One region of the Ciceribacter thiooxidans genome, then DNA from elsewhere that is predicted to be linked to it. Evidence: riboswitches for the same ligand, from Rfam matches in the RefSeq annotation. Region 1 holds a riboswitch; each other region holds the start of a gene.
The links. A riboswitch is a leader RNA that binds a small molecule or an ion and turns the genes downstream of it on or off. The one in region 1 is predicted to bind cobalamin.

Region 1 (7,397 bases):
CCGGCTACGGATTCCTGTCGGAAAACCCGGCTTTCGTCGAGGCGGTGCGGAATGCGGGACTTGTCTTCATCGGTCCCGATGCCGCGTCGATCCGCGCAATGGGGCTGAAGGACGCCGCCAAGCGGCTGATGGAGGAAGCGGGCGTGCCGGTGGTGCCCGGCTATCACGGGGACAATCAGGACGCAGCCTTCCTGAAGGTCGAAGCCGGCAAGATCGGCTATCCCGTGCTGATCAAGGCGTCGGCGGGCGGCGGCGGCAAGGGGATGCGACGCGTCAACACCGACGATGATTTCGACGCCGCGCTTCAAAGCTGCCGGCGTGAGGCAAAGGCTGCTTTCGGCGATGATCGTGTTCTGGTCGAGAAGTACGTCGCCTCGCCGCGCCATATCGAAGTGCAGGTCTTCGGCGACGGCCGTGGCAATGTCGTCAATTTGTTCGAGCGCGATTGCTCGCTGCAGCGTCGGCACCAGAAGGTGATCGAGGAAGCGCCGGCACCGGGCATGACGGACGCCGTACGGGCTGCAATGACCGGGGCTGCGATCGCGGCAGCGAAAGCCGTTGCTTACAAAGGCGCCGGGACGGTGGAGTTCATCGCCGATGGTTCGGGACCGCTCCGGCCGGACGGCTTCTGGTTCATGGAGATGAACACGCGTCTGCAGGTCGAGCATCCGGTGACCGAAATGGTGACCGGTTTCGACCTTGTCGAATGGCAACTGCGGGTGGCGGCGGGCGAACCGCTGCCGGTGCAGCAGAGTGACATCCGGCTTCTCGGCCACGCCCTCGAGGCGCGGCTCTATGCCGAAGATCCGGCGAACGGTTTCCTGCCGCAGGCCGGCCGCATCGATCACCTGGAATTTGGAGGCGGCGAGGGCATCCGCATCGACGCGGGCGTTCGCTCGGGCGACCGGGTGTCGCCCTATTACGATCCGATGATCGCCAAGGTGATTGCCCATGGCCGGTCGCGCGACGAGGCGATCGACCGGCTGAAGAAAGCGCTCGATGGCACACACGTTACCGGACTCACCAGCAACCGAGACTTTCTGCGCGCGCTTTGCAGGGACGAGACCTTCCGGCAGGGACGTATGGACACCGGGCTGATCGATCGCAATCTGGAGCGCCTCACCGCCATACCGCGGCTTTCGGAAGAGGCCATCCTGATCGCAGCGCTTACCGGTTCGGATGTCGACGTTGCCGGGCCTCATTGCGGCTTCCGGCTCTGGGGCGAGGCCAGTCATCGCGTGACGTCGCATGCAGGCGAAGAAGTGATCGAGCGGCGTCTCGTCCTCGGAAGCGGGCAAGTTAGGCTCTCCGGCGGCGCAGAGGACGTGCTGTTCGAAGATTTCGCCTTCAATGGTCGGGACTTTTCGGCCCGTCTGGTGCGAGAGAACGGAAGTGCCGGGATCAACGCCCATGTTGCCGTAGACGCCTCCGGCGGCCGGCAGTACATCTCGGTTCTGCTCGATGGCGAGACTTATGACTTCGAGAGACCGGATCTGCTGGAAGGGGAGGACGCGGTGCACCACCACTCCGGCGAAATCCTGGCGCCGATGACGGGCGTCGTCCGATTGGTCGACGTCGAGGCAGGTGTTGCCGTGAAGGCCGGTGACCGGCTCGTCGTCATGGAGGCGATGAAGATGGAATATACGCTGAGGAGCCCGCGCGACGGCCTCGTCGACGCCGTCTTCTGCACCGAGGGCGGGCAGGCGGAGGGCGGCGCCGTGCTCATCCGGATGACGGAGGGCGCGGTGGATGGCTGAATTCGTCACGGTCTACGAAGTCGGTCCGCGCGACGGCCTGCAGAACGAGAGGGAGATCATTCCGGTCGCCGACAAGATCACGTTGGTCGACTATCTCTCGGAAGCCGGCTTTCGCAAGATCGAGGTCACGAGCTTCGTCTCGCCGAAATGGGTGCCGCAGCTTGCGGACGCTGCCGAGGTGCTGGCCGGCATCGTGCGCCAGCCGGGCGTGGTCTACAGCGCGCTGACGCCGAACCTCAAAGGGCTGGAGGCGGCGCTTGCCGCAAAGGTCGACGAAGTTGCGGTCTTCGCCTCTGCCTCCGAAACCTTCAGCCAGAGGAATATCAACTGTTCCATCGCCGAGAGCTTTGAGCGTTTTGCGCCTGTCATGGAGGCGGCAAAAGTGGCCGGCGTTCCGGTGCGCGGCTACGTCTCCTGCGTCGTCGCCTGCCCCTATGAGGGTTCCGTCGTGCCAGAGGCTGTTCGTCTGGTTGCGGAGCGTCTGGTCGGGCTCGGCTGTCGCGAGATCTCGCTCGGCGACACGATCGGCGCGGGCACGCCGGACACAGTATCCGCCATGCTGGACGAGGTCCTGCGGTCGGTGCCGGTCCAGCAACTGGCGGGGCATTTCCACGACACCGGCGATCGTGCGCTCGCCAATGTCGAAGCCGCCCTTGATCGCGGACTGCGGACCTTCGATTCCGCGGTTGGTGGGCTCGGCGGCTGCCCTTATGCGCCGGGCGCCAAAGGCAATGTCGCAACCGGACCGCTTTTGGACTTGCTCGAACGTCGCGGGTTTGAAACCGGGATCGATCCGGAGAAACTGAAACGCGCCGAGGCTTTCATCAAGGAGCGGATCGGGCGTCTTTCCGGGAGGAACGCATGACGGAATTCGAAACGATCCTGATCGACACCGACGAGCGTGGCATCGCGCGCCTGACGCTGAACCGTCCCGACAAGCACAATGCTTTGAACGCCCGGATGATCGCCGAACTCACGAAAGCCGCAGACATCCTCGGCGCGGATGAGAGTGTCCGCTCCGTCGTGCTCGCCGGCAACGGGGCAAGTTTCTGCGCCGGCGGCGATCTCGGCTGGATGCGGGAGCAGCGGGACAAGGACCGTGCCGGAAAGATGCAGGAAAGCCGGGCGCTTTCGGCCATGTTTTCGGCACTCGATGCCCTGCCGAAACCGCTGATCGGCCGGGTTCACGGGAACGCCTATGGCGGCGGTATTGGGCTGATGGCAGTCTGCGACATCGTCATTTCGGTGGGAACCGCCCGTTTTGCCCTCACCGAGACCCGCCTCGGGCTCATCCCGGCCACCATCGGCCCCTTCGTCGTTCGCCGTACCGGCGAGGGCTACGCCCGGCAGTTTTTTTTCACGGCCAAACCGTTCGATGCCACTTTCGCCCTGAGATGCGGCCTCGTCTCCACCGTGACGGAAGCAGAACAACTGGATGCCTGTGTCGAGGCTGAAATCGCGGAGATCCTGAAAACGCGGCCGGGGGCGGTCGCAGCGGCAAAGGCGCTTTGCCTGGAACTCGGCGGCCATAGCCTCTCGGGACTTTCCGAGCGGACCGCCGAATTGCTCGCGGACCGGTGGGAAAGCGCGGAAGCCGCGGAAGGCATCGAGGCCTTCCTCGCGAGATAGTAGAAACTAGACGCCTGAGGAGGAATGTCCTCATCCTTCCCCGGGCGTCTATGAGTTCCAGGTGAATGCCGGTGACGGCCCGGCCTCTGCGCCGCCTATCAGGCTGCGCCGCTGTCCACGCCGGCCTCGGCGAAAGTGGCCATGCCGAGGTGGCATCGTAGGGCGGCTTTCGCGAGAATCGCGCCCAGCACCGCGCCGGTTCCTTCCCCAAGCCTGAGGTCGAGATCGAGAAGCGGTCTGAGGCCGAGGTGGGCGAGAAGTCGCCGGTGGCCCGGCTCCATGGACGCATGTCCCACCATACAATGCGCAAGAGGGTCGACGCCGCTGCAATACAGGGCAAGGGCGGCGGCGGAGCATATGAATCCGTCGAGCATGACCGGGATCGAGAGCAGACGCGCGGCGAGAATGGCCCCGGCCATGGCGGCGATCTCACGTCCACCGAGTATCCGCAGGGCATCCAGACCGTCATCGATGGATTCCCGATGACGTTCGACAGCCTCGGAAATGATCTCGGCCTTTCGTTTTAGGACGTCATCGGAGACGCCTGAGCCGCGGCCACACCATTCGACGGCAGGGCCGCCGAGGAGCGCAAGGCACAGAGCCGAAGCCGACGTCGTGTTTCCGATGCCCATCTCTCCGGGGCACAGGATGCTGGCATCCGGCCGAACGGCGTGCATTCCCGCGTTGAACGCTTTCAGGAACTCGCTTTCCGTCATGGCGGGCGCGTGCAGGAAGTTTTTGACCGGTCGGGCAAGGTCCAGGGGAATGACCGTCATGCTGGCTCCCAGCTCGGCACTCAACTGGTTGATCGCAGCGCCGCCTCTCTCGAAGTTGAGGACCATCTGCTCGGTGACGACCGGCGGATAGGCGGAGACGCCTGCCTCGGCGATACCGTGATTGCCGGCGAAGACGCAGGTTTGCGGCCGGTCCATGGCCGGCGGGTAGCGACCTTGCCAGCGGGCAAGCCAGGCGACGGTCTGCTCGAGCCGCCCGAGGCTTCCGGGTGGCTTGGTCAGCATGCCCTCGCGGGCGGCGGCGGCCTCTGCGGCTCGCGTGTCACCTTGCGGAAGCTGGCTTAGCGCCTTTCGCAAGGAGGCGAGGGTTTCAAAAGACGGGATTGGTTGTTGCCCCGAGGCGAGGCTCATTTCTGCAGACATACGGGTCCTCCACGTGACGCCGATCATTCCACCCTTTGCCATCGGGCGGATTTCGGTTGCGGATCAACTCGTCTTCTGACTTCCAGCATGGCCGGGTTCAGGCACCTTCCCGTCCGGGACCGGACAGTGGCGGACAAAGCCTCCTGAGACTCGTATCTGGTTACAGCGGCGGGACCGTCTCGGAATTTCACCGAGTTCCGTTAGTTGTCGAGACGGCTGTAACCTGCGCGTTGCCTTCAGGCAACGGATGCCGCGGCCATCGTGGGTGGAACGTGGGCGCTTCAGAAGGAAAAATGCCGCGGATCTTTGATCCGACGCAAAGAGACTGCTCTACGTTCCGGCTTCTCGTGCTTTCCCTGGCCGCCATAAGCGATCGTTTACGGAGGACATAGGGGACGCCCATCGAATGATGTCAGAGAACCGACTATTCGCGACTTGTCATCCTCACGAATCTTGGTAGATCGGAATTCCGGCCAACTCGAAGGGAAACGATATGCCGGATTTCTCCACTATCATACTTTTTGCCCTCGCGTGCGTCGTGCTGACCGCCACGCCCGGACCCGACATGCTTCTCATTGCGTCACGCAGCTTAAGCCAGGGGCGAGCTGCGGGATTCCTGACCTATGCCGGTATAGCACTCGGCACATATTGCCATGCCCTCGCAGCAGCGTTGGGACTTTCACAGCTTTTTGTCGCAGTTCCGACGGCATACGAGGTCGTTCGTTGGGCCGGGTGCGCCTATTTGATGTACCTCGCGTGGAAAACCATTCGTTCCGAGGGCGCACATTTCTCTCCTGAGTCGGCCTTAAAGCGATTTTCAATGAAGCGGATCCTCGGCGAAGGTCTGGCAACAAATCTTCTAAATCCGAAAATGGCCCTCTTTGTCTTGGCGTTGTTCCCTCAGTTTGTGCGCCCAGAGGCAGGATCGCTTACTGTCCAAATGCTGGTCCTCGCTACCGTGCTGAATGGAATAGGCCTCATCGTAAATGGTTCGGTTGTCCTTTTGAGCGGGCATATCCGCAGGCGCGTCACGAGTCTGGTCCGATTCAGGAAGCTGCCGCAGTATCTTCTCGCGACAGTTCTTGCAGGTCTGGCTTGCCGCCTCGCATTGGGAGCCAGAAACTAACTGCACCGCACCCGACGAAGTCTGCCGGGAGGTCGAGGTTCGTACTCGCCCCTCCGGCAAGCAAGCTCACAAGTGCATCTTTGGTTCATCCTGACCTGACACGGGAAGGGGCAGGTGGCGACGCGAGCAGTGAGAAAGCCGAGGACGTTACAGCCGGCGCGACCGCGTGGCTCTTCAAAGGCCACCCCGGAAGAGGTTCGCGCGCAGTGCACTGGGGCTGACGCCGAGCTTCTGTCGAAGCACAGTCGTGAGGTGCGCATGGGAGGAAAAGCCGGACACCAGTGCGACTGCGCTCAAATCCTCGGCCCCGGCGGCAATCAGCGCCCGGGCCCGCGCGATCCGCCGGTCGAGAATATAGGCGTGAGGCGAGCGGCCGGTGGCTTGCCTGAAGGTTCGGGAAAAGAAGCCGGCGGAAAGGCCGAGCTCATCGGCGAGGTCCTGCACCGTCAGCATTCGGTCGAGACGGGCCTCGATAATCTCGTCGACCCGCTGCCGACGCTGCGCGGTCATCCATCGTGCGCCGCCCCTTGACGACTGACGGGACTGCATTTGGCAGGAAAGCCGCTCGATCAGAACGTTCATCAACGCTTCGCAACGCACGGGTTCGGCAACCGGAACGGCGAGAAGCAGGCCTCTCATCGCATGCGCGGCCGCAATCGCGGCTGGATCCATGCGATCGCTGAAGGGCACGTCGACAGCCTCGTCGAGATCAAAGCCTTTCACGGCAAGATACTCTCCGCCCGCAGGCGACCGCGAGTAGACGTCGCAGCCCTCCGGCACATAGGCAAGACCGTTCGGTGTCGCGCGAAACGGCCGGATGCGATCGCCGGCATAGGCATGCACGCCCTTCTGGCTGTCGAAGGCAAAGCCGAGCAGAGCGCGGTCTGCCGTGTAGCGGGCCTCGTAGGGTTGGCGCGGCAGCAACTCCGCCGACCAGCGTCCGACCGTCACTCGCCGCGTCGGCTCGGTCTTCAAGGTCGCGGTGCCTTCCATACCCTCATCCATCCTTAATCAGGTCCAGAGACCTTTTACGTCAGGAATCTGAAAGCGTCACCCGTCCGGGCATGCCAGTCTTGCGGTCACGGACAGAAACGGAGCGACACATGAAGCAGTTTACCCGCAAGGACCTCGAAGAGGCAGCCGCGCTCGTCCATCGCCATATGCCGCCTACGCCGCAATATGCGTGGCCGCAGCTTTCAAGCGAGGTCGGGGCGACTGTCTGGGTGAAACACGAAAATCACACGCCGGCGGGTGCGTTCAAGGTTCGGGGCGGCATCACCTTTCTGGACTGGCTCCGCCGCGCATTCCCGGAGACCCGGGGAATCGTCACCGCTACGCGTGGCAATCACGGCCAGAGCCAGGCGCGTGCAGCGCGGGCCTGCGGCCTCGAAGTGCGGATCGTCGTGCCGCACGGCAATTCCGTTGAGAAGAACGCAGCCATGCGCGCATGGGGCGGTGAGGTCATCGAATTCGGCCGCGATTTCGACGAGGCACGAACCGAAGCACGGCGGCTTGCTGCCGAAACGGGGCATCTTCTTGTGCCGCCCTTCCACGAGGAGATCGTCCGCGGCGTCGCGAGCTACGCCCTGGAGTTCTTCACGGCCGTGCCCGATCTCGATGCGGTCTATGTCCCGATCGGTTGCGGTTCCGGTATCTGCGGCGTCATCGCCGCGCGCGATGTACTCGGCCTGAATACCGAGGTGATCGGCGTCGTATCCGCCCATGCGC
Region 2 (7,397 bases), on a different replicon from region 1:
AGGTCCCCCGCCGGCAGGTTGGAAAAACTCGAAAGCCCCTCGTCCGGCTTGTCGTCGCCCGGAAGCACGGCGATCATCGCGCCCGATCGTTGTGCCGCCGCATGCAGGGCTTCCAGTGCATACTGGAAATAGCTGGCACCGCCGAGCGCCCGAACCACGATCAGCCGCGCATGGCGTGCGGTCCGCTCGACATAGGTGTCGACCGACATCGGATGTTTCAGCGCCATCAGGCTCGCGAGACGCCACTTCGGACCGGCCTCGCCGCGCGCCCGCACCGCCGCGGCGATCGCGGAAAGCTCAGTATCGGCCGCCGTCAGGAAGATGATGTCACCGGCGCTCTGGCCGAGATCGATCGCTTCCTCGCCGTCGCTGATCGAGCCTTTCTGGGCTAGGAGAAGATGCATGGCCGTGTCGCTTCCCCAAGAGTTCGCGCCGAGGCGTATCGCGTCGACAACACCTCCCTCTGGCCTGCCGGCCATCTCCCCCTCAAGGGGGAGATCGGAAGCCGACAAGTCGAGCTGCCCGAAAAACCCTTCTAACCTGTTCTCCGAGCAACCGCCCCGCTTCAGCGCTGACGGAACGACCGGGCGTCTCCGCATGGTGATCTCCCCCTTGAGGGGGAGATGGCCGGCAGGCCAGAGGGGGGTAATCGAGATATTCATGAGCTCAATCGATCCTCAGGCCGCCTTCTCGACCGCCTCGACCACCGCCGCAAAATCCCATTCGTGCAGGCCGATGACGACGAGGCGGGTTTCGCGCTTCTCGCCGGCCGCCCAGGGACGGTCGAAATAGGTGTCGATCCGCGAGCCGACCGCCTGGATGACGAGCCGCATCGGCTTGCCGGGCACGTCGACAAAGCCCTTGAGACGCAGGATGTCGTGGGTTTCGATGACGGCCCTCAGCCGTTCGACGAAGGCGGCCGGATCGGCGATCGCCGGAAGCCTCAGCGCAAAGCTCTCGAACTCGTCGTGGTCGTGGTGATGCAGGTGGTCGTGCCCCTCACCTGAGGCGTGCGCTGCCTCGTGCTCAAGCTCGTGGTGCGACCTGCGGTTTTCGATATCGGCTTCCGAACCGGCGCCGAGGCCGAGGAGCACGATCGCGGGAACTTCGCCGTTCCTCGCCTCGACCAGCGTCGGCTTGCGGTTGATGCGTCCCGCAACCTCGGAGCGGACTGCCGCGATCCCCTCGCCGTCCAGCAGATCGGTCTTGTTGAGGACGATCAGGTCGGCGCAGGTGAGCTGGTCCTCGAAGAGTTCTTCGAGCGGGCTGTCGTGGTCGAGCGAGGCATCCTGCTCGCGCATGGCGTCGACCCGGTCGTGATCGTCGGCGAAACGACCGGCCGCCACCGCGGCACTGTCGACCACGGTCACCACGCCGTCGACGGTGACGCGGGTGCGGATGTCCGGCCAGTTGAAGGCGGCGACCAGCGGCTGCGGCAGGGCGAGGCCGGAGGTCTCGATGACGATGTGGTCCGGCCGCTCCTCACGTTCGAGCAGTTTCTGCATGGTCGGCACGAAATCGTCGGCCACCGTGCAGCAGATGCAGCCATTGGTAAGCTCGATGATGTCGTCCTCGGTGCAATTGTCGGCACCGCAGCCCTTCAGCACCTCACCATCGACGCCGAGGTCGCCGAATTCGTTGATGATGAGCGCGATCTTCTTGCCGTTGGCGTTCATCAGCATGTTGCGGATGATCGTCGTCTTTCCGGCGCCGAGGAAGCCGGTGATGACGGTTGCCGGGATCTTCTGCTGCAGCATGGTTCAACCCTTCATTTTCAGCGGCAGTCCCGCCGCGACGAAATAGACTTCGGTCGCGACCGACGCGACCATCTGGTGGAGCCGCCCGGCATGGTCGCGGAATTCGCGCGCCATGCGGTTTTCCGGCACGATGCCGAGCCCGACCTCGTTCGACACGAGGATGAGCCGCGCCTGAAGCGTCGGCAGGACCGCGACGAGGCGCGCGCTTTCGGCGGCGACATCGCGTTCGTCCAGCATCAGGTTCGTGACCCAGAGCGTCAGGCAGTCGACGAGCACCACACGGCCCGGCGCATCAATGCGCCGGAGAACGCCGGCAAGGTCGACCGGCTCCTCATGGGTCGTCCAGAGCCCACCGCGGCTTTCGCGATGCAGGGCTATGCGTTCGCGCATTTCGTCATCGAAGGCGCGTCCGGTCGCGACATAATGGCGTTCGAGCCCGCTCACCTCGGCAAGCGTCTCCGCATGCCGTGACTTGCCCGAACGGGCACCGCCGAGCACGAAGACGCAATGGCCGTCAGCCGCGCTCAAGGACGGACCTCCGCAGCAGAGCGCCGGAAAGATGGACACGGGAAGAGGCCGGGCGCGCGGCCCGGCAGAAAGGATATGGAAATGCGGGATCGCACGATCCCGCCGTCACAAGATGTCGCCACGACAACCTCCGTGCTGGCAACGGGGATTTTCCCCAGGATGGGCTTTCAAAGCCCGGCACGGGTGGCAGGTCTCCTGGCTCGCGGTTGAGGCGCCTTGCGCCAACGGGTCTCTCTCGCCTTCCCGAAGCTTCGAGGCGACACGAAGGGCGGACGATTCGTAGAAATAGAGGCGTCCCGGCCCCGGCTGTTCGTGTCGCCACTCCAGTGGCTTTTCCGGTTTCGCCGAAGAACCCGCCGTCCGCTCCTTGCGGACCCGTCACGGATATTCCGGCTCGCCGGATGAAGGACCCTCACCGCTCTACAGTCGCGGGGTCGGCTGCGATTGGCAGGCCCGGCTTGGGTCCCCACCGTCGCATTCCCTTTTGCGTTCCGCTCCGTATCGACGGCGCGGAAACCATCCGAATGAAAAACGCTTAGGCGCAAGCGAAGGTGAAGTCAATTCGAACGGGAGGGCGGCAAGCCGTCCCTCAGCCCATCACTGAAGCGCCGACGGCATGCTCAGCGCGAAGAGCGAGCGGATGCGCGCGGCGACCGCTTCGGCAAGCGCCTCCGCCTCGAAATCCGGGTTTTCCGTTCCGCTCGTAACCGGGAAGGTCGCGCTCGCGACCGGAGAACCGTCGATGACCGAGACAGCGGTCACCGTGACTGTTGCCTCGCTGCGGCGGTTGAGCGGCGAAATGTCCGGCCGGTAGGAACCGATCCGCACCGAGAGCACCACCGGTGGCGCCTCCGGCCGCGGCACGGTCGCAGCGATCGCCGCGGCAATACGGCTGTCGGTGCCGACGATCACCGCCTTCGGCACACGGATATCGGCGAGTACCGTCAGGTCGCGGACGTCATAGACCTTGCGCGGCGTAAAGGCCCCCGCCCCCGCGATACTGCACGACGACAGCAGCGCGGAAAGGAGAAGGGCGATGGCGGCATGGCAGAACCGCAGAAGCATGACAGGCTGATCCGATCCCGATTCGGTCGAAAGAGCCTGTCACCGTTATGGTTAGCGCCGCGTTAAGCGGCAGCCCGCACGGCCCGGAACAGGCGCGCCGCAGCGTCCATCTCCTCGAAGCGCTTGGCCCGGCGGGCCTGCGCCTCCTCGTCGACGCCCCAATGCTCCTCCGTCCAGTCTTCGTCGAGATGGGCGAGCGCCCAGATCTCGGGGACGGAAAGAAAGCCTTCGGCGAAGGCGAGCGCCAGGATCGCCGAACCGGTCAGCGTCGTCACGACGTGCAGCGCCGCGAGTTCGAACGGCGTCCGGTAGGCGCCGAGCGCCGAAGCGAAGGCATCGATTGCCGCCTGTGGCTGCGCCTGATGCACGATGCCGGCGGCGAGAACGAAGCGGGCGCCGTGGGAGGAAGCCACCCAGTCGATCACCCGTCCCCACTGCCGCGCCTGCCGTTCGACGAGTTCCTGCGGCGATTCCGCGTGGTAGCAGAGCAGGTCGTTGCCGGCGTAGCGCACAATATCCTCGAACACGGCATCGACCTGATCGGCGACAGCGTCGATCGCGGTATTGGCAAGCCGGGTCGTCGGCATCGTCGCCGGATCGATCGTCTCGCCCTGTGCGCGCCACTCCGAAGCGACCAGTTCGGCAGCCTCGGCCGTCGGCAGCCGCAGCGCACGTTTCGCCGGCGTCTTCACGCCGCGTCCGTCGAGCAGGACGGCGACGCCGTCATCCTCGCTCCGCGTGTCGACTTCAGTGTAGAAGCGCTTGGCCTGCGGCCGCTGCATCTGGATCTGTGCGCGGCGCACCGGGTCCGGGTCGCTCGGCTCGGGGCCGAAATCGCTGAGAAGGTCACGCATCGACGGCTCCTTTCATGATATGAGCCAGGAGGTCGGCCGGGCGATCGACGACGGCGTCGGCGCCGGCAAGCAGCAGCGCGGCGGTCGTCGAATAGCCCCAGGAGACACCGATCGCCCGGGCGCCGGCGGCCTTGCCCATCTGCATGTCGTAGATCGCGTCGCCGATGACGACCGCATCCCGCGCATCCATGCCGGTTTCGCGGCAGCACTCCAGGACCATGGCCGGATTGGGTTTCGACGGACAGTCGTCCGCCGTCCGTGAAACGACGAAATGGGGCTTCAACCCATGGGTTTCAAGCACGCCGTCGAGGCCGCGGCGGGACTTGCCGGTCACCGCCCCGATCAAAAGGTCGTCCCGGCGAACCATCGCCGCGATCACCTCGGCAATCCCGTCATAGAGCGGCTCCTCGAAGCCCAGCTCGGCACGCACCTCGGCGAAAACCGCCTTGTAGTAGAGTGCCATCGCCCCCGCCTCGTGGTCGACATCCGGCTTGCCCTGCATGGTGGCGATCGCGAGATCGAGGCTCAGGCCGATGATCGCCTTCGTGCGTTCGACATCCGGCGCGGCGTGGCCGAAGTGAAGGAAGGTGCGCGTCATCACCGCATGGATGAGGCCGACACTGTCGACGAGCGTACCGTCGCAATCGAAGAGAACGAGTTTCATTCCTCGTCCCTCGCTCCATCGGCCTCGTCGAAGCCGAGCAGGTTCCAGCTCTGCACCATGTGCGGCGGCAGCGGCGCCGTCACCTTCAGCCGCCCGCCGGAAGGATGCGGAATGTCGATGGAGCGCGCATGGAGATGCAGCCGCTTCTGGACGCCGCCCGGAAAATCCCAGTTCGGATCGTCGATGAAGTATTTCGGATCGCCGATGATCGGGTGCCCCATATAGAGCGCATGGACGCGAAGCTGATGGGTGCGCCCCGTATAGGGCTCCATCTCCAGCCAGGCGAGGTTCTGCGCGGCCGTGTCGATCACCCGGTAATAGGAGACGGCGTGGTCTGCCCCCTCCTCGCCGTGTTTGGCGACGCGCATGCGGTCACCGTCCGGAGTCTGCTCCTTGACGAGCCAGGTTGAAATCTTGTCTTCGTGCTTGCGCGGCACGCCCTTGACCAGCGACCAGTAGATCTTGTGGGTGTCGCGCTCGCGGAAGGCGGCCGTCAGCTTCTGCGCGGCGCCGCGCGAGCGGGCGACGACGAGAACACCGGAGGTGTCGCGGTCGATGCGGTGAACGAGACGCGGCTTCTCGCCCTTCTTGTTCGTCCAGGCCTCGAGCATCTTGTCGATGTGGCGGGTCACACCCGACCCACCCTGAACGGCAAGGCCCGCCGGCTTGTTGAGCACGAAGACCTTTTCGTCCTCGTAAAGCAGCATGCGCGAGAGGAGTTCGCCGTCGCCCGAGTGTTTCAGATCCTTGCCGGCGATCGGCCCCGTCTTGGCCTTGGCGTCGACGTCGAGCGGCGGAACGCGGATCATCTGGTCCGGCTGCACGCGCGTATCGCTCTTCGCCCGGCCGCCGTCGATACGCACCTGACCGGATCGCAGAAGCTTCTGCAATGCACCGAAACCGAGGCCCGGAAAGTGCACCTTGAACCAACGGTCAAGCCGCATTCCGGCCTCGTCCGCATCCACCTTGATATGCTCGACGCCCGCCATTTCCGCTCTTTCGACAAATTTCCGCACGGCCCGAACGCCGCGCATCAGGGGCTTTAGAGCATTTCGCCTGCCGAAGGGAAGCTTAAAAGCTGTCTCAGAGCAGCGAACGCATGACGCCAATGCCCGCGACGGTCGCAATCAGCGAGAGACCGACGCTCGCGCCGACATAGACGAGGCTCGACAGCGCTTCCCCGCGCTCGAACAGCGAGACGGCGTCGAGTGCGAAGGCGGAGAAGGTCGTGAACCCGCCGAGGAAGCCGGTGATCAGCAAGAGCCGCATCTCCGGCGAGGCGCCGAAACGCGCGACGATCAGTTCCGCCAGAACGCCGATGCCGAACGAGCCGACGAGATTGACGGCGAACGTGCCCCAGGGAAAGGCGGAGCCGGCCAGCCGCAGCAACCCGACGCCGACGAGATAGCGGCAGACCGAGCCGACCGCACCGCCGGCGGCTACGAGGAGGATCTGGTTCACGTCACGCCTTCCATCACGTTGGGGCCGGCCGGGCGGGCTCCATTATTCAACCGGTCGTCTCAGGCCTTTGCGCCCGCAAGGAAATCGGCGACGAAACGCTCAAGCTCGGCCCAGTCCGTGAATTCGAAGTTCTGGCTGGCATCGGTCGGCGCCCCCTCACGCGCGGCGAGGCGCTTCGCCATCCAGCGCTTGAAGAAGTCGTATTCGGTGTAGCGCAGGGCACCGGCGGCATTGAGCACCCTGCCCGGCGTCCAGCCGGTCTCGGCCATCAAGGTGTCGGGGAAATGACGCGCTTCCTCGCGTTCCTCCTCGAACTCGCTGCGGATGAACAACGAGACGGAGACGAAGGCGCTCGGCACCGATTTCAGAAAATCCCTCTCGCGGCGGACGAAATCGACGAAGGGCGCGGGATAGCGCCCGGCGTGGATCGGGGCGCAGAGGATCACCGCTTCCGGCCGCTCGAGTGCGTATTCGGCCATGGAGGTGACGTTGAAGAAGACCGCGCGATGACCGGCCTTCTCGACATGCTCGGCAATCTTTTCGGCAATCTTGCGCGTCTGGCCTTCGATGCTGACAAAGCCAATGAGAATGTTCATTTTCCCCTCCGTCCCTTGATCGGCACCCCGCCGGAGCCACCGCATAACTACCGCTCGTCACCGCCGAAATCAGCGGACTGACGCCTGAATTTGCAAGCAAAATGACAGATCGGCGAGCGATTGCAAGCCTGCCCCTCCGCCATTTCGGATGGTTCCTCCGGCGCCTTTCGCCGCAGTCCCGAAACGCCGTTCGGCACTACATCGCATTTGACTAAAATGCCTCTGCCGGATTTAGCGGTCCGTAGAGAGGCATGCCATATCCTGCAGGGATAGAGATACCGGTGATAGCCATGCCTCAGGTAGTTACAGTTTCGGCCACGACGGCCGCTTATGCGATGGAAGCGACAAAGCCGCCGCAGCGTGTTCCTCGCGGTACGCTGGTCGAGGAGCAATTGCAGGTCTTTGCAGAGCGCGCCGCCAAGGGCGACGACTTCAGGCTGCGTGCAATTCTAACCGTCGTGCAGCCGCCGGC
Region 3 (7,397 bases), on a different replicon from region 1:
TCGACCTGCATTGCGGCTCTCCGAGCGTCATTGATTATACGGCGATGAACCGTCCAGAATGCGCAACGCTTTCCGCCGAGATCAAGCGGCTGGAGGAGGACAAGCAACAGCTTGTCGACAGGCGCGATGCCGCGCGAAACGGTGCGACGCAGCCGAACGAGGTCCGTCAGCGGATTCTCGACCTGATGGAGGCCAACCACTGCGACGAAGAGCCTGTGAAGGCCGATGTCACGCCCGCCGAACCGCCCCGCACACCCTATCTCGACATGGTGGCGCCGCGCCTCGGTCCGGACGGCTTGCCGACGGGCGGTTGGCGGAACGGTGCGGGCAATCTGCAGACGCTCTGCGTGCGCACCTGCGACGGCGCCTTCTTCCCGATCTCGTCGAACACCACGCCGCTTACCTTCCGGCGCGATGCCGAGCTATGCCGGCAGATGTGCCCCGGCATCGAGACCGAACTCTATTTCCGGTCGGTCACCGAGCCCGAAAGCGGCGAGATGATTTCGACCACGACCGGCAGGCCCTACCGGCAGTCGCCGACAGCATTCGCCTACCAGAGCCGCCGCAAGGGCGACCAACCCTCCTGCACCTGCAACCTCACCGAATTCTATCGCAGAATGAAGACGCAGGCGGCCGGCGCAAACGTGCCGGACTACAACTCCTCTGTCATCGACCTGAAGACGGCCGGCAAGCCGGCTCCCGAGAAGGCGGAGCCGTCGTTACCGGTTGAGCGACCCTATGATCCCGCGGAGAAGAAGGTGCGACAGGTCGGCCCGGTCTTCCTCCCGAGCGAGACGAGCGGCATCGATCTCAGGCATCCGGCGCTCTCCGGTCCGCAGCCGGTCCAGCAGTAGAGCGCGGATACCCGCAGCTATCCGCCGGATCTCAGCCGACCGGCCGATCCTGCCAGATTTCGGAAAAAACCAGATCCTCGAGCGGCAGGCGCTTCCGCCAACCCTTCACCGCCAGTTCGGGCTCTCCGTAGAGTGTGTCGACATATCCGAGACAGAACCAGCCGATCACCTCGACATGTTCCGGAATCGCGAGAATCCGTTTCAGCTCGTCCTCGTGGAAAATGCTGACCCAGCCGACTCCGACGCCTTCGGCGCGCGCCGCAAGCCACAGGTTCTGGATCGCACACACCGTCGAATAGCGGTCCATGCTGAAATTGTGCGTTCGGCCGAGCACGACCGGACCACCGCGCGTCGGATCGCACGTCACGCAGATACCGAGCGGTGCCTTGCGGATACCCTCGAGCTTCAGCGCACGATAGTCGCCACGCTTCTTGCCCGAAAACATCTCCGCCGCCTCGTCGTTGGCACGGCTGAAGGCGCGCCAGATCTCCTCCCGCCGCTCGGCATCGCGCACGAGAATGAAATTCCACGGCTGCATGAAGCCCACCGACGGCGCATGGTGCGCGGCCGACAGCAGGCGCCAGACGAGATCGTCCGGCAGAGGGTCCGGCAGGAACTGGTCGCGCACGTCGCGGCGGGTTTCTATGGCTTTGTAAATGGCAGCGCGCTCCTCAACGGAGAAGGCGCCGACCCGAACCATATGGTCCATCGGCTCGTCCGGCATCGTCAAATCCCCAACAATGCAAAGGACCGCCCGCCGTCCGCGCGGGCCAAGTCTATCTTGCCAGGCCGGTCTTCTGACTCGGCTTCCGCTGCCCGTCGCCGCCTTCCCGGCCAAAAAGCCAGTGACGCGAACCGGAAGACCGGTTCCTTGCGACAGGCATCCGCCACACAGCGTTGGGCACGTTCCGGACTGTCACCGGATTCCCGATTCTCCCGCCTTGCCTGCGGGCACCTGACGCTGCCGATTGTTCACAGTTCGCCGCCCGTGGCAAGACCAACGGCGTGCAATCCGGTTTTACTCGACGGGGAAATAGCGAACATAGGCGAAAGCATCGCCGTCGGGAGACCAGCTCGGCACGTTCAGCGAGCCCTGCCCGCCGAAGAGGTTGAGGAGTGTCTCCACCTCTCCCGTCGCGACGTCCTTCCGCCGTATCGATACTTGCTTGTCCCGCGGGTGACCTTCGACGTCGCTGCGATAGGAGAGAAAGATCAGCCCGTCGCCCTTCGGTGCGGGATGCGGAAACCAGTTGGCGAAGCCGTCATCAGTCACCTGGTCGAGACCAGTGCCATCGGGCCGGATCTTCCAGATCTGCATCAGCCCGCTGCGGTCGGAGTTGAAGTAGATCCATTGTCCGTCGGGCGAATAGTCGGGACCATCGTTGTGCCCGCCGCCACGGATCAGCTCCCGCTCCTCGCCCCCGTCGACGGAGATCGTGTAGATGCCGAATTCATCGTTGCGGATTCCGCAATAGGCGAGATGCCGCCCGTCGGGCGACCAGCCGTGCCAGTAGGACGGCAGCCGCGCGGTCACCTGCCGCGGCACGCCGCCGGTGGCCGGCAGGAGGTAGATGCAGGATTTGCCGTGCTCTGTCTTGTCGGAAATCGCGAGCGTCGTGCCGTCGGGAGAAAGACCGTGATCATTGTTGCAACCGACGGCAAAGCCCGTCTCGATCGGCTCCGGCGGCGCGCTTCCATCGACCGGCAGCCGGTAGATCAGGCCGTCGCCGTTGATCACAAGGTGCGCACCGTCCGGGGTCCAGTTCGGCGCCTCGACCAGCGCCTCCGTCTGCCAGACGACCCGCGAGGTGCGGCTTTTGCAGTCGAAGATCTCGACGGAACTGCGCATGCTCGCCTCCTTGCTGGGATCGGCGTGATCAGCGGTCCCGGAACCGGTTGGTGATCGGGTAGCGCCGGTCGCGGCCGAAGTTCTTGCGGGTGATCTTTACACCGGGCGCCGACTGCCGGCGCTTGTACTCTGCCAGATAGAGCAGATGCTCGATCCTGTGTACGGTCGCAACGTCGTGGCCGCGCGCGACGATCTCCTCCACCGACATCTCCTGCTCGACGAGGCATTCGAGGATGTCGTCCAGCGCCGGATAGGGCGGCAGCGAATCCTGGTCGGTCTGGTTCGGCCGCAGCTCCGCCGACGGAGCCTTGGAAATGATGTTGGCCGGTATGACCTCGCCGGCGGGGCCAAGCGCGCCCAGCGGCACGTTCTTGTTGCGCCAGCCAGAAAGCGCGTAGACCTGCATCTTGTAGAGGTCCTTGACCGGATTGAAGCCGCCGTTCATGTCGCCGTAGAGCGTCGCGTAGCCGACCGACATTTCCGACTTGTTGCCGGTCGTAACGACCATGGCGCCGAACTTGTTGGAGATCGCCATGAGGATCGTGCCGCGGGTGCGCGCCTGCAGGTTCTCCTCCGTGACGCCCGGTTCCGTTCCCTCGAAGAGTTCGGAGAGCGCGGAGATGAAAGCGTCGACCGGCTCACCGATGGGTACGATGTCGTAATGGCAGCCGAGCGCCTTGGCGCAAGCCGCGGCATCCGAGAACGAGCTTTCCGAGGTGTAGCGGTAAGGCAGCATGACCGTCCGCACCCGCTCGGCGCCGAGCGCATCGACGGCAATCGCCGCGCAGAGCGCCGAATCGATGCCGCCCGAAAGGCCGATCACCACGCTCTTGAAACCGTTCTTGTTGACGTAGTCGCGCAGGCCGAGCATGCAGGCGCGGTAATCCGCCTCCTCGTTCTCCGGCACGTGGGCGATCGGCCGTTCCTCGCAACGCCAGCCATCGCCACTGCGCTTCCAGGTCGTGACCAGAAGCTCGGCCTCGAACTGGTTCATCTGGAAAGCGAGTGACTTGTCGGCGTTGAAGGCAAAGCTCGCGCCGTCGAAGACGAGTTCGTCCTGCCCGCCCACCTGATTGGCGTAGACGAGCGGCAGCCCGCACTCGATCACCTGCTTCAGGGCAATCTGGTAACGCACGTCGATCTTCGCCCTGTAATAGGGCGAGCCGTTCGGCACGAGGAGGATTTCCGCCCCTGCTTCGGCGAGCGTCTCGCAGACGCCGAGATCGCCCCAGATATCCTCGCAAACCGGGATACCAATGCGAATTCCCCGAAAATTCACCGGCCCCGGCATCTCGCCGGCGGTGAAGACGCGCTTTTCGTCGAATTCGCCGTAGTTCGGCAAGTCGATCTTGTCGCGGGTCGCGATGACCTTTCCCCGGTCGAGGACGGCGACCGAATTGTGCCGACCGCTTTCTCCCTGCCGCGGAAAGCCGATGACCACCCCCGGCCCGCCATCTGCGGTGTCGGCCGCGAGCTGCTCCACCGCCGCGAGGCAGTTCCTGAGGAAAGCTCTTTTCAGAACAAGGTCTTCCGGCGGATAGCCGGAAATAAAGAGTTCGGTGAAGAGCACCAGATCGGCGCCGGCGGCGGCCGCCTGGCCGCGCACCTCACGGGCCTTGGCGAGATTGCCGGCGACGTCGCCGACAGTCGGATTGAACTGCGCAATTGCGATACGAAGAGTGTCGGGGCGGGTCATGGTGTCGCTCATACCTCTCGTTTAGCGCGAGCCGGACCCAGCCGCAACGTCGCATGGTTCGATCCGTTGCGGAAAACAGCATGGAACTTTCCGATGAACGGCCGGTTCATCTGGCGTTCATGACAGTTATGTGACAGAGGAGCGACAGTTTTCCGACATGCCATCAGATTCTGGAGAGTGCCTTGGTTGAGATCGTTTCCGATCCGGCTATTTCCATCACGCCCGAAGGGGCCGTTGCGTCCGTCGCTGCCAAGGCGAACCGGCGGGACGGTTATGCCTGGGCGGCGGTTCGCCTCGGCAATCTTCTGTTTCTCGCCGTCCTGACGGTTCTCACGACGGAATGGATCGCCCGCGGCAATCTCCATGAAGCCCTGCGCTTCCTGATCGCCACCGACCGCCCGGGTCCGGCAGCGGTCGGCATCCTCTTCCTGCTCTTTGCGGCGACCGACGCGCTTCTCGGCCGTGCCTACCAGTCGGCGCTGGTGCTGGTGCCGCTCGCGGTCATTCCCGCTTTCATATCGGCACAGAAACAGCTCTTCCTGTCCGATCCGCTCTATCCGAGCGACATGCTGTTCGGTCGCCAGATCCTGCAGCTGCTGCCGGTCATGGTGGCGGCACGGCCCTACCTCGCCGTTGCGATCGGCTGCTGCCTGGTCGCAGCCCTCGTCGCCCTCGTCTATCTGTGGTTTTTCGCCTGGCGCCGGTTCCCGTCGCTCTCCCGTCCGGCAAAGCTCTTCCGCCTGCTGGTCGGCCTGCCGCTCATCGGTGGCTTCCTCTCGCTGATGGACTACGCCGAATACTCGCCGCTGCGCGACCGCCTGAACATCATTCCCATGATGTGGGACCAGCGTGAGAACTATCTGCACAACGGCTTCCTGCTCGCCTTTGCCTTCAACCTGCCGATGGCGAACGTCACCGCGCCGGAAGGCTACGGCGCGCAGGCGATCGACGCCATCCCGCAAGGCGCTCCGCTCGCTGCGGCGAATGCCGGTGAACATCCTGACGTCATCATGCTGATGAGCGAGTCGCTCTGGGACCCGACACGGCTCGGCACCGTCCGGCTTTCGCCGGACCCGATGCCGACGATCCGCAAGAATGCCTCTGGCAATATCTTCTCGCCCGAGTTCGGGGCATGACGGCCAATGTCGAGTTCGAGGCGCTGACGGGTTTCTCCAATGCGTTCCTGCCTTATGGCAGCATCCCATACCAGCAGTATATCCGCGGTCCGGTCCCGTCGCTCGCCACCTTCTTCCGCTCCAAGGGCTACGTCGCCAAGTCGTTCCATCCCTTCCAGGGCTGGTTCTGGAACCGCACAAACGTCTACGAGTCCTTCGGCTTCGAGAGCTTCCTGTCGGAAGAAAACATGCCGGTGATGGACAAGCGCGGCATCTTTGCCTCCGACGAAGCCTTCACCAAGGAGGTCATGCGTACGGCCGATCGCACGCAGAAACCCTTCTTCTTCTTCGGCGTGACCTTGCAGGGCCACGGCCCTTACGAGCCGCACCGCTACGCCAAGAACACCGTTACGATCGATGGTCCGACCCTCTCTCCGGCCAGCACGCAGTCGCTCGCGACCTACGCCCAGGGCGTCCGCGAAGCCGATCAGAGCCTGAAGATGCTGATGGACTGGGCAAAGAAGCGCCGGCGTGAAACGATCATCGTCATCTTCGGCGATCATCTGCCGCCGCTCGGCACCGTCTATCCCGAGAGCGGCTACATGGCCGATCAGGTCGCATCCCGCTCGGCTCCGGTCGACGTCATGAAGCGCGAACACGAAACGCCGCTGGTCGTCTGGTCCTCGAAGAAGGGCGTGCAGAAGGACATCGGCTCCATCAGCCCCGCCTTCCTCTCTTATCACGTGGTGAAGCTCGCCGGCTATGAACACCCCTTCTACACCGGCATTTTAGGCGCCGTGCACGAGCGGTACGACGCGATCGATCGCCACCAGCTGGTCGAGCGGACCGGCGGCGCCATCACCGACTGGTCGAAGTCCGGCGAGAAACTGGACCCGATCGTCCGTGACTACCGCTATCTGCAGCACGATATGATGTTCGGCGAAGGCTTCAGCACCAAGCGCTTCTTCCCCGAGCAGGTCGAACGCCTCTCGGCGCCGGCATCCTGAGGGCGCACCATCGGTCCACATTTTTCTCTCGGCCGAGAAAAACGTTGACATACAAAGGATCTATAAATCTCTTAGGAGGAGAAGATGACCTTCTCCGGGCCTGACGGCGCGTCCCCGACGCAAGGTACGGCCCACCCTTTTTCTGATGACGCGCTGATTTTGTTTTCGAGCATCCCCATGCGAACCCTTACCCGTGCCGAAATCGTTAGCCATCCGCTCTTCCCTGCGATCGAAAAACAGATCGCAGACCATCTGATCGGCATCCACCTGCGCACGCCGCGACTTTCGCGGCTGAAGGCAAGCCACCGCAAATGGCTGATGACGCAATCGCTCTACGCACTGAACCTGCAGCGCACCGAGAACGATCCGCTCTCCGGCCTCACCGCGACGCGCTTCGTGGAAGTCGTGATGAAAGTCGGCGCTGCAAGCCGCAACACCGCAACCGCCTACCTGGCGGAACTCGTCGCGTACAAATTCCTGCGCGATGTGCCCGGTGTGCCGGACCGTCGCGTTCGCGTGCTCGAGGCGACGGAGCCCAGCAATGTCGGCATGATCAGCTGGTTCACGGCGCACATGGCCTGCCTCGACCGCCTGGACGGCGGCAACCGCGAGGCGATCACGACAGCCGACCCGCGCATCTTCCGCATCGCTCAGCCGTATGCGGCCGCCAAGCTCGTCGAACATCCGGACTGGCGCGACCCGCCGGAGACGATCGGCCATTTTCTGTGGTCCGATCTCGGCGGCATTGTCCTCCACGACCTGATCTCGCGCATCGACGAATACGAATCAGCGGCTGAAAAGACCTTCGTCGGGCCGACCACACTGTCGGAGCTCGGCGAGAGCTATTCCGTTTCCTCGACGAACCTGAAGCGCATG
Region 4 (7,397 bases), on a different replicon from region 1:
AGCGCACGAACCCGCTTCACCGCCTCGATACCGATCATCGAGCCGAGCGGGATACCCGGCCGCGACGGATCCCCGGCCTTCAGGTCTCTCGCCCGCTCGACGAAGAGCGCAAGGAATTCCTCGGCGACCGCATCGAGCACGATGATGCGCTCGGTCGCCATGCAGATCTGCCCCTGGTTGAAGAAGGCACCGAAGGCTGCGGCCTCCGCGGCGCGCTCGAGGTCGGCATCATCCAGTACCACCAGGGGCGCCTTACCCCCGAGCTCGAGAAGACAGGGTTTCAGGTGCCGTGCCGCGACTTGCCCCACCAAGCGGCCGATCCGAGTGGACCCCGTGAAGTTGACACGGCGAACGGCGGGGTGGGCGATCAGCGCCTCGACGATCACCGCCGCGTCGGCCGGATCGTTGCTGACGATGTTGACCACGCCCGGCGGAAATCCGGCCTCGCGCATGACGTCACCGATCAGCCAATGCGTTTGCGGACAGAGTTCGGATGTCTTGAACACCACGGTGTTGCCGCAGGCGAGCGGCATGGCGATCGCCCGGAAGCCGAGCGTCACCGGCGCGTTCCAGGGCGCAATCGCAAGGCAGACGCCGGCCGGCTGCCGGACGGCGAGCGACAACCGGCCGGCGACGGCCGACGGCAAAACCGCCCCGGTTACGGCCGTGGTCATCGAGGCGGCGTCGCGGATGATCTCGACGCCGAGCGAGAGATTGAAGTCGCACCAGCTGCAGGTGGCGCCGGTTTCCGCCGTCATTGCGGCAACGAAATCGTCTGCCCGCGCCATCAATATGTCGGCTGCACGTTCGAGCAACGCCCGGCGCTCGCCGGGTCCGGTCTCCGACCAGCGTGGAAAGGCGGCCGCCGCGGCATTCGCGGCCCGCCCGGCATCAACCGTCGACGCCGCAGCAGCGACGCTCGCGACATCGCCGCTCACCGGATTGCGCCGGAGGAAGGTCGCTCCGCCTGCGGCATCCTCGTCGACGTTCCCGATCATCAGCCTGGCTTCGAACATGTCGATCACCCTTGGAAACCCGGATCCAAAACCGTTCTTCAGGGGAATCCGGGCGCAAGCCGGCCAATGCGTCGCCATGCCCACCAAGCCTCCTCCCAAAGGCATCAGAGAAGCTTAGGGGTTGACCATGGAGTTGAGAATGCGATTTTCTGGCGACAACATGTGGATTTCCGGTGCTTGTTCGAAAAGGCGGGACACGTGCGATCCGGAGCCGCGATGACCGACAGACACACCATTCACCGCAAACTGCGCTGTAATCCGCTTCTCCCGGCCCTGGCACGACGGTCGATGCGCCTCCCCGCGCCGCCTTACGAGCACTTCGCACATCTCCTCGTTCTTTCGACTGGGTTATGGCGATTGCGTTCACCGGCGCGCGATGATCTCGTCATCGGTCCCGCCGTGGCAATCCTGCCGCCAGACAACGATCTTTCCCTGCTCGTCGAGGCGGGCAGCGCCGGCCATCTTCTCGGTCTTGCGGACGCGCATCTGGCAGAGACTGTTGACGATCATCCTGAAGGCCACGGCCTCCGGCTTCTGCTGTCGCAGGAGATCATTCGGCAAGACATCGAACGCGCGGAAATCGAGGCTCTCGCTCCGCTGCTCCGGGGTCTTTCCGAGGAACTCGAGCGGGAGCACCCATCCGTGATGGCGTCCAACGCCTTTCTGCAGCTTCTTCTGCTGAGGATCTGGCGCCTCACCGGCGCTGATGACCTCCCGTTCGCCAGACCTGCGAAGACAGGCGACATTCTCCAGCGCTTTCGCCATCTCGTCGAAAGTCACTTCGAGGAACAGCGACCGATCCGATTCTACGCCGAACAGCTCGGCATCACTGCAGATCGACTGCATTCGCTCTGCAGCAAGGCTCTCGGCAGGACACCGATCGAGCTCGTCCACGAACGCACGATCCGCGAAGCAAAGATCAAGCTCGAACGCTCTCCGCGAACCATCCACGGAATCGCAGAAAGCCTCGGCTTCCGCGATCCGACCTACTTCAGTCACTTTTTCAAGCGAAAAACCGGCCTGTCTCCCGCCGCGTACCGGCGGAGCATTGTCGCAAGCGACGGCAGGATGGCACAGGAAGAACCGGCAACCTATGCCGACTGGCCATGACCGATCCGGCACAGTGGATCATGGTCGCAAACTCCCGGAAACAGGATCGCTACACAGCCGAATTCTTCACCGTGGTGAAGACGCAGTACACGCTTGCCTGAGAAGGTACGGCCGGGGGCAACCTCCCCCGGCCTCTGCACAAGCGATCGAGGCGATGTCAGCCCTTGGTGATCACGATGAGGGTCGTGAAGATTACCGGCACGGCGGTCAAGGCCGGCAGGATGATTGCCGGATAGCCGAAATAGGCGATGGCGAGAAGCCAGACCAAAACCAGGTTGAGGATGAAGAGAAGCTTGGCCGTGGTCGGTCCGGTAAAGGCTTCCCTGAGCATCCATCCGAAGACTGGAACACTGTAGACCATTCTTGCGAGCATAACGGATTTCCTTTCCTCACCGGCGACAGCCTTGATTTTCGTCAACCCCCTAGACGCCGTGGAAAGACGCCGCAATGCGGCATTTTGGCCCGCATCCGTTTCCAGCCGATTGCGCGCGCTCGTGTCATCGACTATCACCAGTTGGTCTGCACGAAAGAAGCCCGTGGTTGCGGCCGCATCGGTCCATCCCGCGTCGCTAATCGAACTGCAGATTTATTCAAAACCAGCGATGGTTCCACCCGACGAATACGAAGCGGTGGATGAAAAGGGAATACGGTGAGGATTACCCATCAGGGGCCGAAACCGTAGCTGCCCCCGCAACTGTGAGCGGAGAGCGACGTCCAGCGTGCCATTGGCCGGAAACGGTTGATAAGGCGGACCGAGCCGGGACCCGCGAGCCAGGAGACCTGCCATCGCTTCGGCCACGATTTCCGTGGCGTCTCAAGCAATTCCGCGCGGTGGGCGCGGAGGAAAGGCAATAGAATGCATATTGAAGTTGGAATTATCGATCCGGTTCGTATCGCCCTTGCGAACGCAGCCGCCCTCAGCGTCGTCGCATCCCAGCTGCCGGCCGTCGTGCGCAACCCGCTGGTCGTGCCGAAGGCCCTCGTTTCGGCCGTGGTGTTTTCCGCCCTGATGCAGGCCTGGCACCTGCCGGTCGGTCCGTCCGAACTGCACCTGATCGGCGCGACCACCATCTACATGCTCTTCGGTTTCGCGCCGGCCATGCTCGGCTTCGCGCTCGGCCTCGTCCTGCAGGCTTTCCTGTTCGAACCGGGCGACATCCCGCATCTCGGCGTCAACGCGCTCTCCCTGATGGTACCGATGATCGCAGTCCATTACAGCTTCGGCCGCCGGCTCTTCGACGCCCGGCTCCGGGACCGTTTCAACCTCGGCAAGGTGCTGCGCATCGACGCCGTCTATTACGCGGGCGTCTCGGCGATGGTCGGCTTCTGGCTGATGATCTCCAACGACGCGGTCGCCTTCAGCGACTGGGCTACCTGGGTCGCCGCGTATTTCCCGGTCTTCCTGGTCGAAGCCTTCATCACCTTCACCGCTGTGTCGGTGATCAAGGGCTTCCGCGCCAACGAACTGGTCTCGCGCATGACAGAGGTCGATCGCCTGACCTTCGCCTGAGACCGGCGGGCGGCTGTCGCTGTCACAAACCGAGAAGGCGCATGGTCGTCGGGCCATGCGCTTTTTCTTTTGATAAGAGCCGGCCAAAGCGCCTTGGCTTTCCTTCCGCGGAAGGCCTCGCTTGACAAAACCGGGTGGAAAACTAAGGGTCCGGCGAGGACGACCGGCGTCCGTTCCATGATTTCAGAAGGGCGAGGCCATTGCGCATTCTCTCCGAAGCCTACTTCCCCGAACTGCCGAACTACTATCGTGGCAAGGTTCGTGAAAACTATGATCTTCCGGATGGCCGGCGCATCATCATTTCCACCGATCGGTTGAGCGCCTTCGACCGCATTCTCACCTGCGTTCCCTACAAGGGACAGGTGCTGACGCAGACGGCCCGTTACTGGTTTGAGCAGACGAAGGATATCTGTCCGAACCACGTGCTGGATTACCCCGACCCGAACGTCGTCGTCGGCAAGAAGCTCGACATCCTTCCGGTCGAGATCGTCGTGCGGGGATACCTCGCGGGAACGACGGGCACCTCCATCCTGACGCTCTACAAGGCCGGTCAGCGGGAGATGTACGGAATCCGGCTGCCGGACGGCATGCGCGACAACCAGGTCCTGCCGCAGGCGATCATCACCCCGACGAGCAAGGCTTTCGACGGCGGCCATGACGAGCCGCTGACGCCGGAGCAGATCGTCTCGACCGGGCTTTTGACGCAGAAGCAGTGGGACACGCTTTCGGATTACGCGCTGGCGCTTTTCGCCCGCGGGCAGAAGCTCGCTGCCGAACGGGGGCTCATCCTCGTCGACACCAAGTACGAGTTCGGCACAGACAAGGACGGCACCATCATCCTCGCCGACGAGATCCACACGCCGGACAGCAGCCGCTACTGGATTGCCGCGAGCTATCCCGAGCATTTCGAAAAGGGCGAACGTCCGGCGAGCTTCGACAAGGACTTCGTCCGGTCATGGGTCGCCGAACGCTGCGATCCCTACAAGGACGAAATTCCGGAGATTCCGGCGAAACTGGTCGAGGACACCTCCGCGGTTTATATAAAGGCGTATGAGGCAATCACCGGCGAAACGTTCGTTCCGGACGACAGCGGAGAAACACCGCTGGCAAGGGTCCGCGCAAATCTCGGTCGCTACTTTCCACGGAGCTGAGTGAAGCCTTGGCGATCGCGCCGAAAGAGGAAGGGCTCCCGTCGGGCAAAGGACCGGCTGCCACGCGCGCCGCGCGCAAGCCACGGCGCCCGGCGGCCGAGACGCGCGAGGACATCCTCAACAAGGCCGAGGAACTGTTCCGCACCAAAGGCTTCACGAATGTCGCGATGGCGGATGTCGCCGCAGCACTCGGAATGTCGCCGGCAAACGTGTTCAAGCACTTCCATTCGAAGGCGCATCTCGTCGACGCCATTTCGGTCCGCCACCTCGAGGCGATGATCGAGCGGCTCGCCCGGCCCGACGACCACAAGGCGCCGCCCGAGCGCCTCCTCCTCTTCGTCGAACGGTTGATGGAAAGCCACCTGCGGGATCTGCAGAAGAGTCCGCACATCTTCGAGATGATTGTCTTTTCCGCCGGCCAGGAACTGCCCTGCGCCGAGCAGTACCGCGAGATGCTGATCGACGACATTGCCCAGATCATCGATGCGGGCATCGAAAGCGGCGTCTACCACGTGAAGGACAGCCGCAAGACCGCCGAAGTTGCGGCCATGGCACTGGCCTGCGTCCTCCACCCGGTATTGATCGCAAAGGAGAAGGCCGACATATTGGCAACACGTTGCCGTGAAGTTGTGGCTCTGATCGATACCGCACTGCAAAATCCGCTTGCAAAGTGACGATACCACTATTACGTCACTTTGCATCGCCTCCGTCCAGCGACGTGAGGACGACGTGGAATTATGCCGTCGCCATCCCCTTGTTCGGGATGGACATGGCCTATAAAAATTGACGCCTGCTAATTTAGTCGGCCCTGCCGATCCTCCCGTGCACGCCTTTTTTTCGGAAAGAACCGATGTCCAGACGTTTTCTGCTGCCTTCTCTTTTCCTGCTCGTCACCGCGGCGCTTACAGGCTGCAATGACTCCGGCGAACAAAAGGCCGGGCCGGGTGCGGGTGCCGAGCGGCCGCCGTCGCCGGTCAGCGTCGTCATCATGAAGAAGGCCGAACAGCCGCTGACGACCGTCCTGCCGGGCCGCGCCGACGCCTTCCAGACAGCCGCGATCCGTCCGCGCGTGAGCGGCGTCATCAAGGAAATCGCCTTCCGGGAAGGCAGCGAGGTCAAGCAGGGCGATCTTCTCTACAAGATTGAAGACGATACCTACCGTGCCGAAGTCGCGCAGGCGAAGGCGAGCCTTGCCAAGGCCGAGGCGAGCGTTCCGAGCGCCGAAGCGAACCTCGCCCGCTATGAGCGGCTGGTCGGAAGCGGCGCAACCCAGATCGAATTCGAAAACGCCAAGGTGACGCTTCTTCAGGCCCAGGCCGACGTCGCCCAGGCGAAGGCCGCCCTCAACGCCGCCGAAATCAACCTCGACCTTACCGAGATCGAGGCGCCGTTCGAAGGCGTGACGAGCGCCTCCGCATTCTCGATCGGCAACGTGGTAACCGCCAACCAGGCGGACACGCTGATGACCCTTCGCCGGCTGGACCCGATCTATATCGAACTCACCGAATCGAGCGCCAACCTGCTGAGGCTGCGTGAAGCGATCGAGGCAGGCCGGGTGAGCCAGGAAGGCGGCACGATCGCCGACATCCGGCTGACGCTCGAAGACGGCACGCAGTATCCGCTGGTCGGCAAGCTCGACATGTCGGAAATGGCCGTTAGCGAAACCACCGGCACGTTCTCGATCCGCGCACTCTTCGACAATCCCGACAAGCTTATCCTGCCCGGCATGTATGTCCGCGCAACGGTGGTCGTCGGCAAGGAGAGCGGTTATCTCATTCCCCAGCGTGCCGCGACCCGCAATGCCCGCGGCGAAGTGACGGCAAAGTTCGTCAACGCCCAAAGCATCGTCGAGACGCGAACCTTTGCCCATAGCCAGGTTTCCGGCAACAACTGGCTGGTTTCGGAAGGAATAAGCGACGGTGACAAGCTGATCGTCGACGGCTTCCAGTGGATCGGTGACGGCGCACCCGTCCAACCGGTCGAGGCGACCGTCGACGAACAGGGACTTGTCGTCGAAAAGAACCCGGCGCCTGCCGGCGCTCCGGCGGCCAAGCCATGAACGCGCGACAGCCAGGACAAACAGGCGTTAAGGGGTAACCAATGGCCAAGTTCTTCATCCGTCGCCCGGTCTTTGCTTGGGTGATCGCGATCATCATCATGCTCGGCGGTGCGTTGGCGATTTCGACTCTCTCGATCGCGCAGTATCCCGAGATCGCCCCGACGACGGTGCGTATCGAGGCCCATTACAGCGGCGCGAGCGCGGAGACCGTCGAGAAGTCGGTGACCTCGATCATCGAGGACGGCATGACCGGTCTCGACGACCTTACCTACATGACCTCGACCTCGAGCACCGGCTCCTCCTCGGTCTCGCTGACCTTCGGCAACGAGATCGATCCGGACATCGCGCAGGTGCAGGTACAGAACAAGCTGCAGCTCGTGCAGTCGCAGCTTCCCGACGTGGTGCAGACCGCCGGCATCTCGGTCACCCGCTCGACGTCTAGCATCCTGCTCGTCGGCGCGTTGGTTTCGACGGACGGCAGCCGCAGCTCCGTCGATCTCGGCGACATCTTCTCGACCCAGATCGAAGACCAGATCAAGCGCCTCGAAGGC

Region 2: linked by a shared signal. The riboswitch ahead of cobU (bifunctional adenosylcobinamide kinase/adenosylcobinamide-phosphate guanylyltransferase) and the one ahead of cobT (nicotinate-nucleotide--dimethylbenzimidazole phosphoribosyltransferase) in region 1 are both predicted to bind cobalamin.
Region 3: linked by a shared signal. The riboswitch ahead of bluB (5,6-dimethylbenzimidazole synthase) and the one ahead of cobT (nicotinate-nucleotide--dimethylbenzimidazole phosphoribosyltransferase) in region 1 are both predicted to bind cobalamin.
Region 4: linked by a shared signal. The riboswitch ahead of H4I97_RS01695 (energy-coupling factor ABC transporter permease) and the one ahead of cobT (nicotinate-nucleotide--dimethylbenzimidazole phosphoribosyltransferase) in region 1 are both predicted to bind cobalamin.

What each region holds. Positions count from the first base shown of each region.
Region 1 is NZ_CP059897.1:294,009-301,405, reverse strand. Features, by position in the region: gene H4I97_RS19395 (acetyl/propionyl/methylcrotonyl-CoA carboxylase subunit alpha) at 1-1,757, shown strand, start outside; gene H4I97_RS19390 (hydroxymethylglutaryl-CoA lyase) at 1,750-2,622, shown strand; gene H4I97_RS19385 (crotonase/enoyl-CoA hydratase family protein) at 2,619-3,386, shown strand; gene cobT (nicotinate-nucleotide--dimethylbenzimidazole phosphoribosyltransferase) at 3,485-4,543, opposite strand; cobalamin riboswitch at 4,614-4,742, opposite strand; gene H4I97_RS19375 (LysE family translocator) at 5,037-5,669, shown strand; gene H4I97_RS19370 (helix-turn-helix domain-containing protein) at 5,844-6,662, opposite strand; gene H4I97_RS19365 (threonine dehydratase) at 6,773-7,397, shown strand, end outside.
Region 2 is NZ_CP059896.1:1,395,904-1,403,300, reverse strand. Features, by position in the region: gene cobW (cobalamin biosynthesis protein CobW) at 678-1,757, opposite strand; gene cobU (bifunctional adenosylcobinamide kinase/adenosylcobinamide-phosphate guanylyltransferase) at 1,761-2,285, opposite strand; cobalamin riboswitch at 2,454-2,821, opposite strand; gene H4I97_RS06560 (hypothetical protein) at 2,883-3,350, opposite strand; gene H4I97_RS06555 (ATP12 family chaperone protein) at 3,413-4,204, opposite strand; gene H4I97_RS06550 (HAD-IA family hydrolase) at 4,197-4,868, opposite strand; gene H4I97_RS06545 (RluA family pseudouridine synthase) at 4,865-5,857, opposite strand; gene crcB (fluoride efflux transporter CrcB) at 5,952-6,329, opposite strand; gene H4I97_RS06535 (flavodoxin domain-containing protein) at 6,389-6,925, opposite strand; gene H4I97_RS06530 (hypothetical protein) at 7,216-7,397, shown strand, end outside.
Region 3 is NZ_CP059896.1:1,279,143-1,286,539, reverse strand. Features, by position in the region: gene H4I97_RS06015 (DUF2865 domain-containing protein) at 1-854, shown strand, start outside; gene bluB (5,6-dimethylbenzimidazole synthase) at 886-1,578, opposite strand; cobalamin riboswitch at 1,625-1,828, opposite strand; gene H4I97_RS06005 (TolB family protein) at 1,873-2,703, opposite strand; gene H4I97_RS06000 (NAD+ synthase) at 2,732-4,399, opposite strand; partial or broken gene H4I97_RS05995 (LTA synthase family protein) at 4,705-6,521, shown strand; gene H4I97_RS05990 (hypothetical protein) at 6,699-7,397, shown strand, end outside.
Region 4 is NZ_CP059896.1:368,512-375,908, reverse strand. Features, by position in the region: gene H4I97_RS01710 (aldehyde dehydrogenase) at 1-1,016, opposite strand, end outside; gene H4I97_RS01705 (helix-turn-helix transcriptional regulator) at 1,233-2,126, shown strand; gene H4I97_RS01700 (hypothetical protein) at 2,284-2,499, opposite strand; cobalamin riboswitch at 2,713-2,928, shown strand; gene H4I97_RS01695 (energy-coupling factor ABC transporter permease) at 2,983-3,636, shown strand; gene H4I97_RS01690 (phosphoribosylaminoimidazolesuccinocarboxamide synthase) at 3,837-4,787, shown strand; gene H4I97_RS01685 (TetR/AcrR family transcriptional regulator) at 4,802-5,461, shown strand; gene H4I97_RS01680 (efflux RND transporter periplasmic adaptor subunit) at 5,638-6,846, shown strand; gene H4I97_RS01675 (efflux RND transporter permease subunit) at 6,888-7,397, shown strand, end outside.